3 regions of the Buttiauxella noackiae genome follow, and region 2 is predicted to be linked to each of the others. Evidence: riboswitches for the same ligand, from Rfam matches in the RefSeq annotation. Region 2 holds a riboswitch; each other region holds the start of a gene.
The links. Region 2 has a riboswitch for thiamine pyrophosphate ahead of thiC (phosphomethylpyrimidine synthase ThiC). Riboswitches for the same ligand answer to the same signal wherever they lie in the genome.
Positions count from the first base shown of each region.

Region 1: it holds a riboswitch for thiamine pyrophosphate, as region 2 does, so the genes downstream of both, thiM (hydroxyethylthiazole kinase) here and thiC (phosphomethylpyrimidine synthase ThiC) in region 2, are expected to answer to the same signal.
Region 3: it holds a riboswitch for thiamine pyrophosphate, as region 2 does, so the genes downstream of both, thiB (thiamine ABC transporter substrate binding subunit) here and thiC (phosphomethylpyrimidine synthase ThiC) in region 2, are expected to answer to the same signal.

Region 1 is NZ_JPRU01000002.1:852,684-858,038, forward strand. Features, by position in the region: gene IX31_RS12390 (mandelate racemase family protein) at 1-36, opposite strand, end outside; gene fbaB (class I fructose-bisphosphate aldolase) at 274-1,326, opposite strand; gene thiD (bifunctional hydroxymethylpyrimidine kinase/phosphomethylpyrimidine kinase) at 1,505-2,314, opposite strand; gene thiM (hydroxyethylthiazole kinase) at 2,311-3,099, opposite strand; TPP riboswitch at 3,136-3,232, opposite strand; gene IX31_RS12410 (transporter substrate-binding domain-containing protein) at 3,706-4,656, shown strand; gene IX31_RS12415 (EAL domain-containing protein) at 5,033-5,355, shown strand, end outside.
Region 2 is NZ_JPRU01000007.1:8,567-13,921, forward strand. Features, by position in the region: gene IX31_RS20635 (HesA/MoeB/ThiF family protein) at 1-707, opposite strand, end outside; gene thiE (thiamine phosphate synthase) at 700-1,335, opposite strand; gene thiC (phosphomethylpyrimidine synthase ThiC) at 1,335-3,236, opposite strand; TPP riboswitch at 3,325-3,438, opposite strand; gene IX31_RS20650 (Rsd/AlgQ family anti-sigma factor) at 3,489-3,992, opposite strand; gene nudC (NAD(+) diphosphatase) at 4,096-4,869, shown strand; gene hemE (uroporphyrinogen decarboxylase) at 4,921-5,355, shown strand, end outside.
Region 3 is NZ_JPRU01000002.1:393,347-398,701, reverse strand. Features, by position in the region: gene thiP (thiamine/thiamine pyrophosphate ABC transporter permease ThiP) at 1-1,072, opposite strand, end outside; gene thiB (thiamine ABC transporter substrate binding subunit) at 1,048-2,031, opposite strand; TPP riboswitch at 2,068-2,167, opposite strand; gene sgrR (HTH-type transcriptional regulator SgrR) at 2,193-3,881, opposite strand; gene sgrT (glucose uptake inhibitor SgrT) at 3,975-4,136, shown strand; gene IX31_RS10230 (sugar efflux transporter) at 4,278-5,355, shown strand, end outside.

The DNA of each region.
Region 1 (5,355 bases), on a different contig from region 2:
AGTAAAAACGGTTACGTTCACGGATTCTATTTTCACGGCTGTTATTGTCCCTTTGTTAATTTAAAACAGCGTTTCACCACTTACTCTATGCGTAAAAAATCACCTTCGCCTCGTTCAAAGGTGCTTAAATACGAGTCATTATTTGGACATATGTCCAGGAGGGCGTGATGCTTTTCACAAAATGTTATGGAATTGTGATGAAGATTACTGATGGAGGCGGGGAAGTTTTTGGCGGGTGTCGCATGTGCTAACCCGCCAGGAATACGCAGAAAATCAGGCGATAGTGACTTTGTTGTTCAGATACACGTCTTGCACGGCATTAATCAACTTAACCCCCTCAGACATGGATTTCTTAAAGGCTTTGCGGCCAAGAATTAACCCCATGCCGCCCGCACGCTTATTAATAACTGCGGTACGCACAGCATCTGTCAGATCGGTTTCACCTCCAGCGGCACCACCCGAGTTAATCAACCCTGCGCGGCCCATATAGCAGTTGGCCAGTTGGTAACGCACCAGGTCAATCGGATTATCGCTGGTCAGTTTGGTGTACACACGGTCATCGGTATAACCAAAGTTTACCGCCTTGTAGCCGCCATTATTTTCCGCCATTTTCTGCTTCACGATATCCGCGCCAATCGTGGCGGCCAGATGGTTTGCCTGGCCAGTTAGATCGGCGCTTACGTGGTAATCCACACCGTCTTTTTTAAAGTCCGGGTTACGTAGATATGCCCAAAGCACAGTGACCAGCCCCAGTTCATGTGCGCGCTCAAACGCCACAGAAATCTCTTCAATCTGGCGACGTGACTCAGGCGAACCAAAGTAGATAGTCGCCCCTACTGCCACCGCCCCCATATTGAAAGCCTGCTCGACGCTTGTATATAACGTCTGGTCGAAAGTATTTGGGTAACTGAGCGTTTCGTTGTGGTTAAGTTTGACGAGGAAAGGAATGCGATGCGCGTAACGTCGTGACACCGATGCCAGCACACCATAGGTTGAAGCGACACAGTTGCAGCCAGCTTCAATCGCCAGCTCAACAATGTTTTTCGGGTCAAAATAGAGAGGGTTTGCCGCAAAAGATGCCCCGGCGGAGTGTTCCACACCCTGATCGACCGGTAAAATAGAAAGGTAACCAGTGCCAGCAAGCCGCCCGGTGTTATACAGCGTTTGCATGTTTCGTAGCACCGCAGGCGGGCGGTTGTTATCCACCATCACGCGGTCTACATAATCCGAACCTGGCAGATACAACTGGTCTGCCGGAATAGTCATACAACGATGCTGTAACAAGCTGTCGGCATCTTTGCCAAGCAGCTGTGCAATATCAGTCATAATACGCTCCCGTAAATTCAGCGAGCACCCTGCCCGCTGAGGATGGATTCTCCTGGCCTGCTTTCATTAAAACAGGCAGACATAATCCTGGCCGTGACTGACGGTATTCGCCACCTACGGGAGCACTTTCGGTTTGTTTTGCGGTGTAACGTTTTATACCCGGCGGAGATTTACCCCATTACCACCACTCGTGAAAATGATGCACTGGCCCAATTCCTTGCCCAACCTCCAGCGAATCCGCCTGTTTTAATGCCTGAGACAGCCACTTTTTCGCCGCTGTGATAGTTTGAGGCCAGTCGTTGTTGCGTGGATAAAGTGCCGCAAGAGCTGCGGATAATGTGCAACCCGTACCATGCGTATGACGCGTTTGCACACGTGGCGCAGTAAAACGTTGTGCTCCACTTTGGGTAAACAACCAATCAGGGCTTTCAGCATCATCAAGATGGCCGCCTTTCATCAGCACGGCCTTGCATCCCATTCCTAGCAATGCATCTCCCTGCTCTTTCATTTCACGTTCATTACAAGCTTGCGCCGTATTCAACAGAGCTGCCGCTTCGGGTAAGTTCGGGGTAATCAATGCCACCTGCGGTAATAACCTGCGGCGTAAACTTTCTACCGCCGAAGGGGCAAGCAACGGGTCGCCACTTTTCGCCAGCATTACCGTATCAAGCACCACGTTTTTCACTTTGTAAAATGCCAACCTCTCGGCCACAGCATCAACAATATCTGTTTCTGCCAACATGCCAATTTTGACGGTGTCGATGCGAACATCGCTCAGTACAGAGTCAAGTTGGGCTGCGACAAATTCAGGTTCGATACGATAAACCGACTGCACTCCTCGCGTATTTTGTGCAACCAGCGCGGTAATGACACTAGTGCCATACGCACCCAATGCCGAGAACGTTTTAAGGTCGGCCTGGATACCCGCACCACCACTCGGGTCGGTTCCAGCAATAGTGAGCGCATTAATGCGTTTTACTCCTTTCATATCAGGGCCTCCGCATTAAGTGCGTAAAGCGCGTCCAGAAAGGCTGGAGTGAAACTACCGGGCCCACGGCTTGCAGCAATTGCCTGCTCGCCAGCACATTTCATAAACTGGCAGGCGGAAGCAACATTATCTAGCCGGGAGCCAGGCAATGAACAACAGGCAGCCACAACCGCAGAAAGTGCGCATCCTGTGCCGACAACACGCGTCATCAACGCACCACCACCGGCAACGCTCCAGGCATTCTCGCCATCGGTGACATAATCTTCTTCACCTGTAACTGCAACAATTGCACCAGTCATCTGCGCAAGTTTGAGAGCGGCGGGTAGTGCGCAAAGCGCCTCTTCAGTGCTGTCCACACCTCGTCCGCCACCAGTTTCACCCGCAAGAGCCATGATTTCCGACGCATTACCACGAATGGCGGCCGGTTTTAATTCAAGAATGGTGCGTGCAAATTTTGTACGAAAATCCAGGCCACCGACGGCTACGGGATCCAGAACCCAGGGGGTTGATGATTGGTTAGCGGCATGAATGGCTGCAAGCATCGCAACGCTACGCTCAGAGGTAAGTGTGCCGATATTGATGAGTAGAGCGCAGGCTATAGGGCTAAATTGTGCGGCTTCTTCGGGCTCAATGACCATCGCAGGAGCCGCACCAATAGCGAGCAAAACGTTGGCGGTAAAATTCTGCACCACATCGTTAGTCATGCAATGAACTAAAGGAGAGACTTGACGTAAATTATGTAAAACCGACGCGGCAAGGTGGCCGGGTAGCAGGTCAGGCTGCATATTGAAAGCTCCTGCCCGGCGTGAAGAAGGGATGCCATGGCAGGCATCTGACTTCCCTACGCTGGCATTATCCAGATCAGGTGGTACGGGTATTTCTCAGCCTTCACAAAGAAGGGCACCCCGAGTCATTTAAATCAAAATCAACTACTTGCGAGTAACATCCCGTTAATAGCTGTTCAGGATAATGCCAGCGGAAAGTCTGACAGACAAGTTCTTAATGTCCGTGACCCCAGTGAAATGATGACCAACTTTCCCTGGCATCATCTTTATCAGGATTTGACTATTAATGAGAATACTCTCTCAAAACCTATTAACATAAATCTAAAAAATTAATTTATTATAGTTAACGAATTCACCAGTCGTTATTTTTGACCAACCAGTCAAAATTATTTCTATGGAGCTTTTAATTTTGCCAATAGCTGTTAATACACTGAAACAACTTGATCATTAAATGATCGCAATGTATTTAAAATATACTGAAAAAAACATCAACTCTACCTTGTTCGATATAATGAAATTGGCAACAGCATGCTTTATGTGTATAACTAGCAACAAATATTTGCCTTTGATCTTTTCTTATAAAAAAACATAAATCCAACATCCTATATGAATATCGAAAACAAAATCTCAACTAATAAAAACAGTATTGCAAAAATATTCAATTGGTTAATTACATGTATTTTTATTGTTTCTGGTCTGTTTGTCTCTGTGGCTCAAGCCCAACAATCAAAGACGATAGAGAGCATCACAAATACTCATCAGATAAACATCGCCTATCGTGATGCCCCACCTTTTTCTTATGCAGCATCGGATGGCAAAGTTGTTGGTTATGTCATTGATTTATGCAACGTTATTGTTAGTGATATTAGTAAACATCTGAATATACCTGACTTAAAGATTAATTATATTGATAACAAATATCTACCAGACAGAGATGCTTTATTGCGTGAAAAGAAGGTAGATATGATCTGTTCCGTTAATGCTAACGTCATTGAATGGAAAACGATTGCAGACTATTCAATCCCCTATACTTATTCATACACACGATTCGCAACGTTAAAGAACAAAAATATATCATCTATTGATCAATTAGCCGGGCACACTGTTAGTGTGACATCGGGATCAGTTGATGCCCTTGCTCTTAACCAGGCCAATCGTGAGTTGGGTCTCAATTTATTCGTCATTACTACTCCGACCATGGAAAAAGCTTTTGAGCTGATGCGCAATGGAAAAACATCCGCTGCCTTTATCAACGACATTTCATTAAAAGAAATCATTGAGGCTCAGAGCGATAAAACTTCATTTTCCATTAGTGATAAAGGGGTTGGAAAACCACAATTCTTTGTCATATTGCTACCGCACGATGACCAAGAATTTAAGTCACTGGTAAATCAGAGTCTTTGTAAAATAAGAAAATCACCTGATTTTGGAAAAATTCATGACATCTGGTTTAATAAACCAATTCCTTATTTAAAGTTAAATTTACAAAGCCCTTATTCACAAGAAATGGATAAAGCCTTAACGCAATTTGATGATTGTTCAAGTGCAGAACGATAAATAGTTAGTCGCCCACTACATTGGGTGGCTTGAAGAATGTATTGAACTACAAACCTTCCAGCAGAGACTCCTATTACGAGATACATTTCCAATTTCCTGACTTATACACACACTATTACCCAATGCAAATACAACGATCGATTTTTAAACCATAAACAAACATGAGAACACCATAAACAACATTCATAGCATGTTAATAACATATTGTTTTTGTCTAATCATACATTTCATTTGACTCGTCACTAAAATCCATATGAAAATTAATAGCAAATTATTGGTTTAGTGTTTGTTGGATGAATCACGGATAAGATTAAAAACCTCATGGCTATCATTAGACTTTATATAAACGAAAAGTAAACCATTGTGAGTAAGTAGCATGGGGCTTAGAAGTTTTCTTGAAAAAATGTACAAACCTGTGGTTATGGAAAATGAGTTAGCTAACAGAAACTCCAGGATCAACAAAAGTACAGTGGTTAATCAGTGGCGGAATTTTCCATTGATGTATTTAGCTCGCCCTAAAAACCTAAAAAAGTACATCACACTCTGCTTTTCATTTGTTCTTCTGTACTCATTTGCGGATAAACTGAGTAATAGCATTGAGATTTCTGGTACAACTATCAGGCTCTACGACCTCACGTTGCCCGTAATTTCCGCATTACTTATTTTGTACAACAAAAAGGCAATTCCGGTTCTTATTCT
Region 2 (5,355 bases):
TTCTGCATGGCGAGAGTTCGCCAGCTATGTTGACGGGCATCAAACAGACGCAAAGTCCCGGCAGCGGGAACCATACCGCTTATCAGTTTTATGGCTTCAAGTGCCTGTAATGTCCCCATGACCCCAACTACCGGGCCGATAATGCCTGCGGTGCGGCAATTGCGTTCTGGCTCTTGTTCATCCGGCCAGACGCAGCGATAACAACCGTTTTCCCATGGCGGCGTAAGGACCATCAACTGCCCGCCAAACCCCACTGCGCTGGCGGAAATCAACGGTTTATTATGCGCGATACATGCAGCGTTAATCCCCTGTCGTGTCGCCATGTTGTCGCTGCAATCCAGCACTAGATCGGCGCTTTTTACTGCCTGAGCTAATGATTTTCCAGCCAGGCGTTCGCCAATAACCTGGAGTTTAATATCAGGATTGAGCAGTTGAAGATGACGCTGTGCGACTCGTGATTTCGGCTGGTCGAGATCTGCTGAAGTGAACAGAATCTGGCGCTGCAAATTACTGATATGCACATTGTCATCATCAGCAAGAATCAAAGTGCCAACGCCCGCAGCTGCAAGATATAACGCGGCTGGCGAGCCTAGCCCGCCAAGCCCGACGATTAAAACTTTACTTGCGAGCAGCTTCTGTTGCCCTTCGATGGCAATGTCTTCCAGCAACAGCTGGCGGCTGTAGCGCATGAAATCTGTATCATTCATCGCCAGCCCCCACCAGTTCCAGTAGCTGCGCAGTAGCAGTTTGCCAGTTAGCAGCCTGAGTTATTGCGCTAACAACAGCCACACTGCCAACGCCAGTGGCGAGGACGGCAGGAACTCGTTCCAGGCTAATTCCGCCAATCGCCACGGTGGGATAATCACCGAGGGTTTTGATATGTTCAGCCAATTGCTCGAGCCCCTGCGGGGCAGACGGCATCTGTTTGGTATTGGTTGGAAAAACATGCCCCAGAGCGATGTACGAGGGGCGTGCCGCGAGGGCGCGATCCATTTCCATATTATCGTGAGTGGAAAGTCCAAGCCGCAGACCCGCATCGCGAATAGCGTCCAGATTTGCCACATCCATATCTTCCTGACCGAGATGCACGCCGTAAGCGCGATGTTTTATCGCCAGTTGCCAGTAATCGTTAATGAATAAACGTGCGTTGTAGCGATCGCCCAGTTTGATGGCCGCGATAATATCGGCTTCTACGTCGCTTTCGACTTTGTCTTTGATTCGTAGCTGGATGGTGCGTACACCAGCCTCTAGCAAACGCTCGATCCACTCCACACTATCCACCACCGGATACAATCCCAGGCGTTTTGGAACATCTGAAAAAGCTGATTCGCTCATCACACTTCCTCCTGGCGCAGGTAAATTTCACCGCCTTTTGCCCGGAACGTTTGCGACATATCTTCCATGCCGACTTCAATCGCCTGTTTAGCCGCGAAATCACGCACTTCCTGGGAGATTTTCATTGAGCAGAATTTTGGCCCGCACATCGAACAGAAGTGAGCGACTTTGCCGGATTCTTGCGGCAGCGTTTCATCGTGATAGGCGCGAGCGGTGAAGGGATCGAGCGCGAGATTAAACTGATCTTCCCAGCGGAACTCGAAGCGGGCTTTTGACATGGCGTTGTCGCGGATTTGCGCGCCGGGATGGCCTTTTGCCAGGTCTGCAGCATGCGCCGCAATTTTGTAGGTAATCAGCCCCTGTTTAACATCTTCTTTATTCGGCAGGCCGAGGTGCTCTTTTGGCGTCACGTAACAGAGCATCGCGCAGCCAAACCAGCCGATCATGGCGGCTCCAATACCGGAAGTGAAATGGTCGTAACCTGGCGCAATGTCCGTGGTCAGCGGGCCGAGTGTATAGAACGGAGCTTCGTGGCAATGCTCCAGTTCTTCGGTCATATTGCGGCGGATCATCTGCATTGGCACATGTCCTGGCCCTTCAATCATTACCTGCACATCGTATTCCCAGGCAATTTTGGTCAGTTCGCCCAGTGTATGTAGTTCTGAGAATTGCGCTTCATCGTTGGCATCCTGAATGGAGCCAGGGCGCAGGCCATCGCCCAGTGAGAGTGAAACGTCGTAAGCGGCACAAATTTCGCAAATTTCGCGGAAGTGCTCATACAGAAAGTTTTCCTGATGATGCGACAGGCACCATTTCGCCATAATCGATCCGCCACGCGATACAATTCCGGTCAGGCGTTTGGCTGTCATCGGCACATAACGCAGCAACACTCCAGCGTGAATAGTGAAGTAGTCCACGCCTTGCTCGGCTTGTTCCAGAAGCGTGTCGCGAAACATTTCCCAGGTCAGGTCTTCAGCAATGCCGTTTACTTTTTCCAGTGCCTGGTAGATTGGCACTGTTCCGATTGGCACAGGGCTATTACGCAAAATCCATTCGCGGGTTTCGTGGATATAGCGGCCAGTAGATAGATCCATCACGGTGTCCGCCCCCCAGCGTGTTGACCAGACCAGTTTTTCCACTTCTTCTTCAATGGAGGAGGTGACCGCTGAGTTGCCGATATTAGCATTCACTTTGACAAGGAAATTACGCCCGATAACCATTGGCTCAGATTCGGGGTGGTTGATATTGGCAGGGATAATTGCCCGGCCTGCGGCGACTTCGTCACGCACAAATTCAGGGGTAATATTTTCTGGCAGGCGCGCGCCAAAACCCTGGCCTGGATGCTGGTGGCGTAACACTTCATCGCGAATGCGTTCACGGCCCATGTTTTCACGGACGGCGATAAACTCCATTTCCGGCGTCACAATTCCCTGTCGTGCATAGTGCAGTTGCGTAACGATTTTTCCAGCCTTAGCGCGCTTAGGCGTGAGTTGTGTTTCAAAACGCAATTCGTCCAGGCCATCATCAGCAAGGCGCTCTTTGGTATACGCAGAGCTACGGTCGGTCAGTATTTCGCAGTCATCACGTTCGGCAATCCAGTTTTCACGCAGTGGTGAAAGCCCGCGCAGAACGTCGATGCTGATTGCCGGGTCGCCATACGGGCCAGAAGTGTCATACACCGGTATCGCATCGTTAGGGGTGAATAAAGGGTTTTCTTTGGTACCGCCAGTTGCGGTTGGGCTGAGTTGAATTTCGCGCATCGGTACGCGGATATCATCGCGTGAGCCAGTTAGATAAATACGTTGGGAGTTGGGGAAAGCAGTACCTTCCAACGTATTGATAAAATGTTGGGCAGCAGCGCGTTGTTCGCGGCGGTTTAGTTTTTTTTCAGTAGTAGACATAGCTCATTCCAGTGTTTATCAGGAAGTGGCTTGTCAGAACAACGGAGGAGTAATGAATGTGGGGCGCCCGCGTACGGGTGAACCCAAAAGCAGAATTACTCTTGTTCCCTTCGCAGGTATTAGCCTGATCAGGTTCCGCGGATCCCGAATTAACGGTCTCAGCCGGTGTTCAATTAAACACTCGGCACTCCGACAAGATAAACCCGTATTGCTACGGGTCGCTATGTAAACTACTCGTTAACAGAGCAGAACTCAAGCCGGACGTGCAAGGCTGCCGGTATCGTTAGCACTGTCATTTAAATCATTGTCGTACGCCAACAGAATGAGTTTATCTTCCAGCGAGAAACGTGATTCCAGCGCTTCGCCGATGCCGGATAATGCTTTCTGGAACTCAATATAGTTATCATCATCGATAGCACTTTCGAGATGCGAATCGTAAAAATCCATAATGTGTTGGGTGTTGGCTTCAAGCTGCGGATAAAGGTGAGTTGCGGCTAAAAGTGGGCTGCTACCTTCCATTTCGCTGATAATGCGTTCATAAATATTGAAATGACCGGCAGAAAGATAATCCACCAGATTATGGCAAAAGTTATCCAGAGCCTTTTCATTGAGCGCGGTATGGGATTCCTTGTTAGGCTTGATCCCTACCATATTGTAATAAGCCACCAATAAATGTTTGCGGGCATGTAGCCATTGGTCGATTAACTCATTACTACCACCGACGCGCTCAGTCAGATTTTCTAACTGGTTAAGCATGATTGACTCCGTGATTCCGTGAGTAAAAGATGTAACGCAAACGTACCCAAAATTGTTACGACCATTTGTTTATACCAGCGAACTCGGGGATGTGCACCAGGTTATGGAACGTGTAATTCAAAAGTTAGATCAGGGCTGGTTTATCGTCAGTCATGAACAAAAATTGTGGTTGCCGAAAGGTGAGCTACCTCACGGAGCGGCGCAAGATTTTCAGCTTGAGGGTGCGGTTGGGATGCATATCGGCGAGTGGGAAAGTGAGCCGGTGTGGTTAGTGCGACAAAATCGCCGTGCAGATATGGGCTCAGTGCGCCAGGTTATTGACCAGGACCCAGGGTTATTTCAACTTGCCGGGCGTGGCGTGCAGTTAGCCGAGTTCTATCGCTCACATAAATTCTGTGGTTACTGCGGCCATGAAATGCACGTTAGCAAAACCGAATGGGCGATGCTGTGTAGCCATTGTCGTGAACGCTACTATCCACAAATTTCACCGTGCATCATCGTGGCTATCCGCCGTGACGACCACATTCTGCTTGCTCAGCACACACGCCATCGCGGTGGGGTTTATACCGTGCTGGCCGGGTTTGTCGAAGTAGGGGAAACCCTCGAGCAAGCAGTGGCGCGTGAAGTGATGGAAGAAAGCAGCATCCACGTGAAGAATTTGCGTTATGTGACTTCCCAACCATGGCCGTTCCCGCAATCTTTAATGACCGCATTCATGGCGGAATATCACAGTGGTGAGATTGAAATTGACCCGAAAGAGTTACTTGATGCGGGTTGGTATCGTTATGACCAACTTCCGTTATTGCCGCCACCTGGTACGGTTGCTCGTCGACTGATTGAAGACACTGTCGCCCTGTGTCGGGCAGAGTATGAATGACGTGGTAAACTGGCGGAATGTATTTAGAGTTCCAGCCAAAGGAAATGCAAAATGACTGAACTGAAGAACGATCGTTACCTGCGGGCGCTGCAACGCCAGCCTGTAGATACCACGCCAGTATGGATGATGAGGCAGGCAGGTCGTTACTTGCCAGAATACAAAGCAACACGTGCCCAGGCCGGCGATTTTATGTCGCTGTGCAAAAATGCGGAGTTGGCTTGCGAAGTGACTTTGCAACCGCTGCGTCGCTACCCGTTGGATGCGGCGATCCTCTTCTCCGACATCCTCACCGTACCGGATGCGATGGGGCTTGGCCTCTATTTTGAAGCGGGCGAAGGCCCACGTTTCCGCTCACCTATCACCAGCCGTGCTGATGTTGAAAAGTTGCCGATTCCTGATCCGGAAGGTGAACTGGGTTATGTGATGAATGCAGTGCGCACCATTCGCCGCGAGCTAAAAGGCGAAGTGCCGCTGATTGGCTTCAGC
Region 3 (5,355 bases), on a different contig from region 2:
CCCGCGAACTCCACAGCAGCATTACCGTGATGACTACACTTATCAATCCCGCGCCAACAGCAATTCTTAATGAGGTGAACAGTGCCTGCCAGAGAATCGGCTGCGACAATACCGTGTTAAAACCACTATTGATGCCATCAATGATTACCGCCAAAAGTGGCGGTAATAACAGCAGCAATGCGAGTGAAATTAACAGCCCGTCACACAGTTTGCGGCGCAGGTTATCTTGCGGATCGCGCCAGCCCTCCATCTGGCTGATACCAACGGGAATCGCTTTGCTCAGCCGTTGGCTCATTAGCACCAGGCCTAAACAGCAAACCATTTGCACTAATGCGAGCAATGCCGCACGAGCGGGATCGTAGTCGTAACTGAGCGCCTGGAAAATAGCCAGTTCAATGGTGGTTGCATGGGGCCCACCGCCTAGTGAAAGCACCGTGGCAAAACTTGCGAAGCAGAGCATGAAAATCAGTGCGGCGGCAGGAAGGATCTGGCGGCGTAACCACGGCCACTCTACAAAACGAAAGAAGTTCCAACCCTGCATTCCCAACTGCGCGGCGACCTGTCGTTGTTCGCTGGGGATATTTTCCAGTGCCTGAAGAAGCAGGCGTGTCGCCATCGGCATATTGAAAAAAACGTGGGCCAGCAAAATGCCTTTCAGTCCGTAGGGCGAAAATGCCCACTCGATTCCCAGCCAGGCGCAAAATGAGGCCAGCCAGCCTTCGCGACCATACACCGTCAGAATCCCGAACACTGCCACCAACACTGGCAAAACCAGCGTCATGGCGCACAAACGCAACAGCGCGAGCCGCCCTGGGAAATGGCGTCGATAAAGTGCCCGGGCAAGAAAAATGGCTGGTAACACGGAAAGGGCGGCTGAGAGAAACGCTTGCCAGAAGGAAAAGCGCAGTACGTGCCACAAATAACTATCCTGCACCAAAGCGCGGATATCGGTTTGCGGGGCGTTAAACCACAATGCCAGAAAAGCAGCCAGGGCTACGGTGACCACGAGAGTGGCGGCGCATAGCCCTGGAATCAGCCAGCCTGGGATCAGCGGCTGACGGAGCGTTGCCATTCACTAATCCAGCTGGCGCGATGGGAAGAGACGTCTTGCGGGCTAAATTCCAGCGTGGTCTGCGGTTTGACAAGGCTATTAAAGCCTTCTGGTAATTTCACGTCTGTGACCGGGTACATCCAGTTGCCGGTTGGGATCGTGTTCTGGAACTCAGGCGTGGTAAAGAACTTCATGAATTTCGCTGCCAGCTCTGGCTGCTTGCTTGAAGCCAGGCGACCCGCCACTTCCACCTGCAAATAGTGCCCTTCGCTGAAATTGGCTGCCGCGTAGTTATCTTTTTTCTCTTCAATGATGTGATACGCCGGAGAGGTGGTGTAGCTCATCACCAGGTCGCCTTCGCCTTTCAGGAACAGTCCGTAAGCTTCAGACCAGCCTTTAGTGACGGTGACGGTTTTCTTCGCCAGTTTCGCCCAGGCTTCAGGCGTTTTGTCGCCGTAAACTTTCTGCATCCATAACAGCAGACCTAAACCCGGCGTACTGGTGCGCGGATCCTGGTAAATTACCTTCCATTGTTGGTCGCTTTCGACCAACTCTTTCAGGCTTTTTGGCGGATTTTTGAGTTTGTTTTTGTCATACACAAAGGCGAAATAACCGTAGTCGAACGGCACGAAGGTGCTGTTATTCCAGCCGCCTGGGATTTTTAGTGAACCGGTGTCGACGTTGCTCGGGGCGAACAGTTTGGTTTGTGCAGCCGCTTCCAGCAGGTTGTTATCAAGCCCCAGAACTACATCGGCTTTGCTGTTTTTACCTTCCATGCGCAGACGGTTAAGCAGTGAAACGCCATCTTCGAGGGCAACAAATTTAAGCTCGCAATTGCAGTCAGCTTCAAAGGCCTTTTTCACCGCAGGGCCAGGACCCCAATCGGCAGCAAAAGAGTCGTAGGTGTAAACAGTCAGCAGGGGTTTTGCAAAAACAGGGGCTGCGATGAGTGCCAGTAACGGCAGGAATTTTTTGAACACTTTGCACCTCTTGGAATTAGGGGTGGCAAAGGACTTTGAGAATTGAGCCTCAAATCCCTTCGCCGGCGTTATCCGGATCAGGTTCGACGGGTATTATCTCAGCCAGACTTTCGTCTTAGCACCCCGTTGAGAACGCGTGCATTGTAATGATTTTGTGAATCTTACGAAAGCTCTTTACCCGTATTCACGGATTGGGGCTCCGGCGGCGCAAACCATGCCGATTTAAAGTCAAACCAACCCAATGTGTTCATGCGTACACCGCGCATACTGCGCTGCCCTTCAATACGCAGCCAGTGGTGGATTAACGGCAAAATATCATTGTTTTCAACTCGTTTTTGGCACCATTCAGGCAGCGAAAGCTCGCCGTTATGCCATTTGCGGGTATCGGTTTCCCAGTCATTTGCGATGCATTTTTGAATCAACGGCACTTCATAAAGATGAGAATAGAGGGAAAACTCCAGCGGCAGGGTGAAGTTCGCGCTGTTAAGCCAGATATCGCTTTCAGCATTGCCCTGATGCCACTCCTCATAGCTAACCTCCTGCACCACAAGCTTAACCCCTACGCGAGCCAGCAATTCCTCCATGACTTTACTGATAACTCTGTGTTCGACGTGATCGCGATAAAACGTCAGCGTTACAGATTCCAGACCAGCAGGTTTTTCAAGCACCGGTTGTGGACGTGCGTGGTGCCAGCGCGGCAATAACCCATACGCCGGGAACCAGTACTGCTGGTTTTGAGCTCCCGCGCTATAAAGCAGATGGATGGGGGCCAACACATGGCTTAGCCAGCGGCGAACTTCGTCATTACTGCCAGATTCGGAGCGTCTATCAAACAAAATGTAATAGCAGCCTTCTTCCAGGCGGCTTTCTACGGCTTTTTCACTATCAGGCATGCCCGACAGTTGCACTGCGCAACTGACATCTTCACCGATCTCCGGCAATACCCAGAAATTTACCTCGTCAATGAGTGCGCGATAGCCGAAGTAATCATCGTAAGCCTGAATCTTCAGTTGGTTAGTATTGTTGCGCACGACAGAGTACGGCCCAGTACCGACTGGCTGGCGGGAAAAATTGCTCAGGGTTTGCCATTCACGCGGCAGAATCATGGCATTGACGCTACCCAGCAGCCACGGCAACCAGTTGTCCGGTTGCGAAAGCATGATATCCAGCGTCCATGCAGTTGGAGAGGTAATTTGCGTAATATGTGAATACAGCGGCAAGCTATTAATGCGTTGCAGGGACGTCATTACATCCAGCATATCCAGCTCACGTCCATGGTGGAAATGAACGCCGGGGCGCAGATAAAAACGCCAATGTAATGGGGAAATTTGCTGCCAGTGATGGGCAATATCTGCTTCCAGTTCCCCATTTTCCTCATTTATACGGATTAATCCGCTGAAAATTTGCCGGGCAATATGGGTTTCTGAACGACGTAAAGCCGAGCCTGGTAATAGATTTAACAGTGGGCGGTAATAGAGAACGCGCAGGATATGCCGCCCCTGACGAAAGCTACGGCCAAGATGCGAAATCAACATTTGGCGTACAGCGGCTTTATCACCAACGATCTGCACCAGTTGATCAATTCTGTCTTGCTCAAGAAGATCTTCAGCCCGCTGTTGTTGCAGTGCAAGGCCGGTATACAGGAATTCCAGCTGTGAACGCTTGCCGCGCCCGACCTCTGCTTTCCAACTGAGCCAGCCTTTTTCCTGCATTGCACTCAGTAGCGTACGCATATGGCGACGGGAGCAATTCAGCAGATCTGCCAGCTCATTAAGCGTGGTTTCCTGCGGCTTACCTTCAAAGTATTGCCATAAACGTATGAACTGTTGTTGTAGACGACCGCTGGACATAAAAGAGGAACTCCCGTCAGAAACTCATCAATTTAACTCTCCTCATATTACGCCAATAATTAACAACGTTGAAACGAGGAAGTGGAGATGTATATGAAACGGTCGCCAGTTATTAAGTTCTATCAACAGTATTTTACCGCAACCCAAAGTGTTTCCGCTGGATGGCTGGCTCGCCTGACAGCATCGCAACGTCTAAGGATGCTTGAGGACTTAATGCAGTGGGAGGTGACAACTTCCGTGACCGTGAAGCACTGACTCGTTGATACATGTGTGACTGAGAATTGGTGAATTTCACCTGGCCAGCAGATTGTTCCTGCTGGCTTTTTTATGCCCGTCATTAAGGTATAGTTTACGTTTTGCACACCCAGTGAGCGCTCGAACAAAAGGAATTTCTGCATGATTTGGTTTCTGACCAAAGGACGCCGCCTCAATCCGGTATATGCCGCATTTATGATTGTGGCTTTCATGATGGGGATTGCGGGGGCACTCCAGGCGCCCACTCTTAGCCTGTTTTTAAGTCGCGAAGTAGAGGTGCGCCCATTCTGGGTCGGTCTGTTTTATACCGTCAATGCGATAGCCGGGATTCTCGTCAGCCTGGCACTGGCGAAGCGTTCAGATAATCAGGGCGATCGCCGCAAACTGATTATGGTTTGTTGCATGATGGCAGTAGCAAACTGTGTGCTTTTTGCTTTTAACCGTCATTACCTGACGTTAATCACTGTTGGCGTCATGTTCGCGTCTATTGCTAATACCGCCATGCCGCAAATTTTCGCGCTTGCCCGTGAGTATGCAGATAACTCAGCGCGTGAAGTGGTGATGTTCAGCTCGATCATGCGTGCGCAGCTCTCGCTTGCCTGGGTTATTGGCCCGCCATTGTCGTTTATGCTCGCGTTAAATTACGGCTTTACCACCATGTTTCTTATCGCGGCCGGGATTTTTGTTATCTCGCTTGCGCTAATTTTCTTCGCACTTCCTTCCGTCGCAAGAATTGAGCAGCCCGCTGATGTGGCGCTTACCCAGGTCAGTGGCTGGAAAGACAAAAACGTCCGTATGCTGTTTATCGCCTCGATGCTGATGTGGACCTGCAACACCATGTATATCATCGACATGCCGTTGTGGGTCAGCAGTGATTTAGGGCTGCCCGAATCGTTGGCGGGGCTTCTGATGGGAACGGCTGCGGGTCTTGAGATCCCGGCAATGATTCTTGCGGGCTATTACGTGAAGCGTTTTGGCAAGCGGCGCATGATGGTGATTGCTGTGGCGGCTGGCGTGTTGTTCTACGTCGGCTTAATTCTATTCCATAGCCGCACGGCGCTGCTATTGCTCCAGCTCTTTAACGCGGTGTTTATTGGTATTGTCGCCGGTATTGGAATGTTGTGGTTCCAGGATTTAATGCCGGGTAGGCCGGGGTCTGCAACCACATTATTCACCAATAGTATCTCGACGGGTGTGATTCTGGCAGGGGTTTTACAGG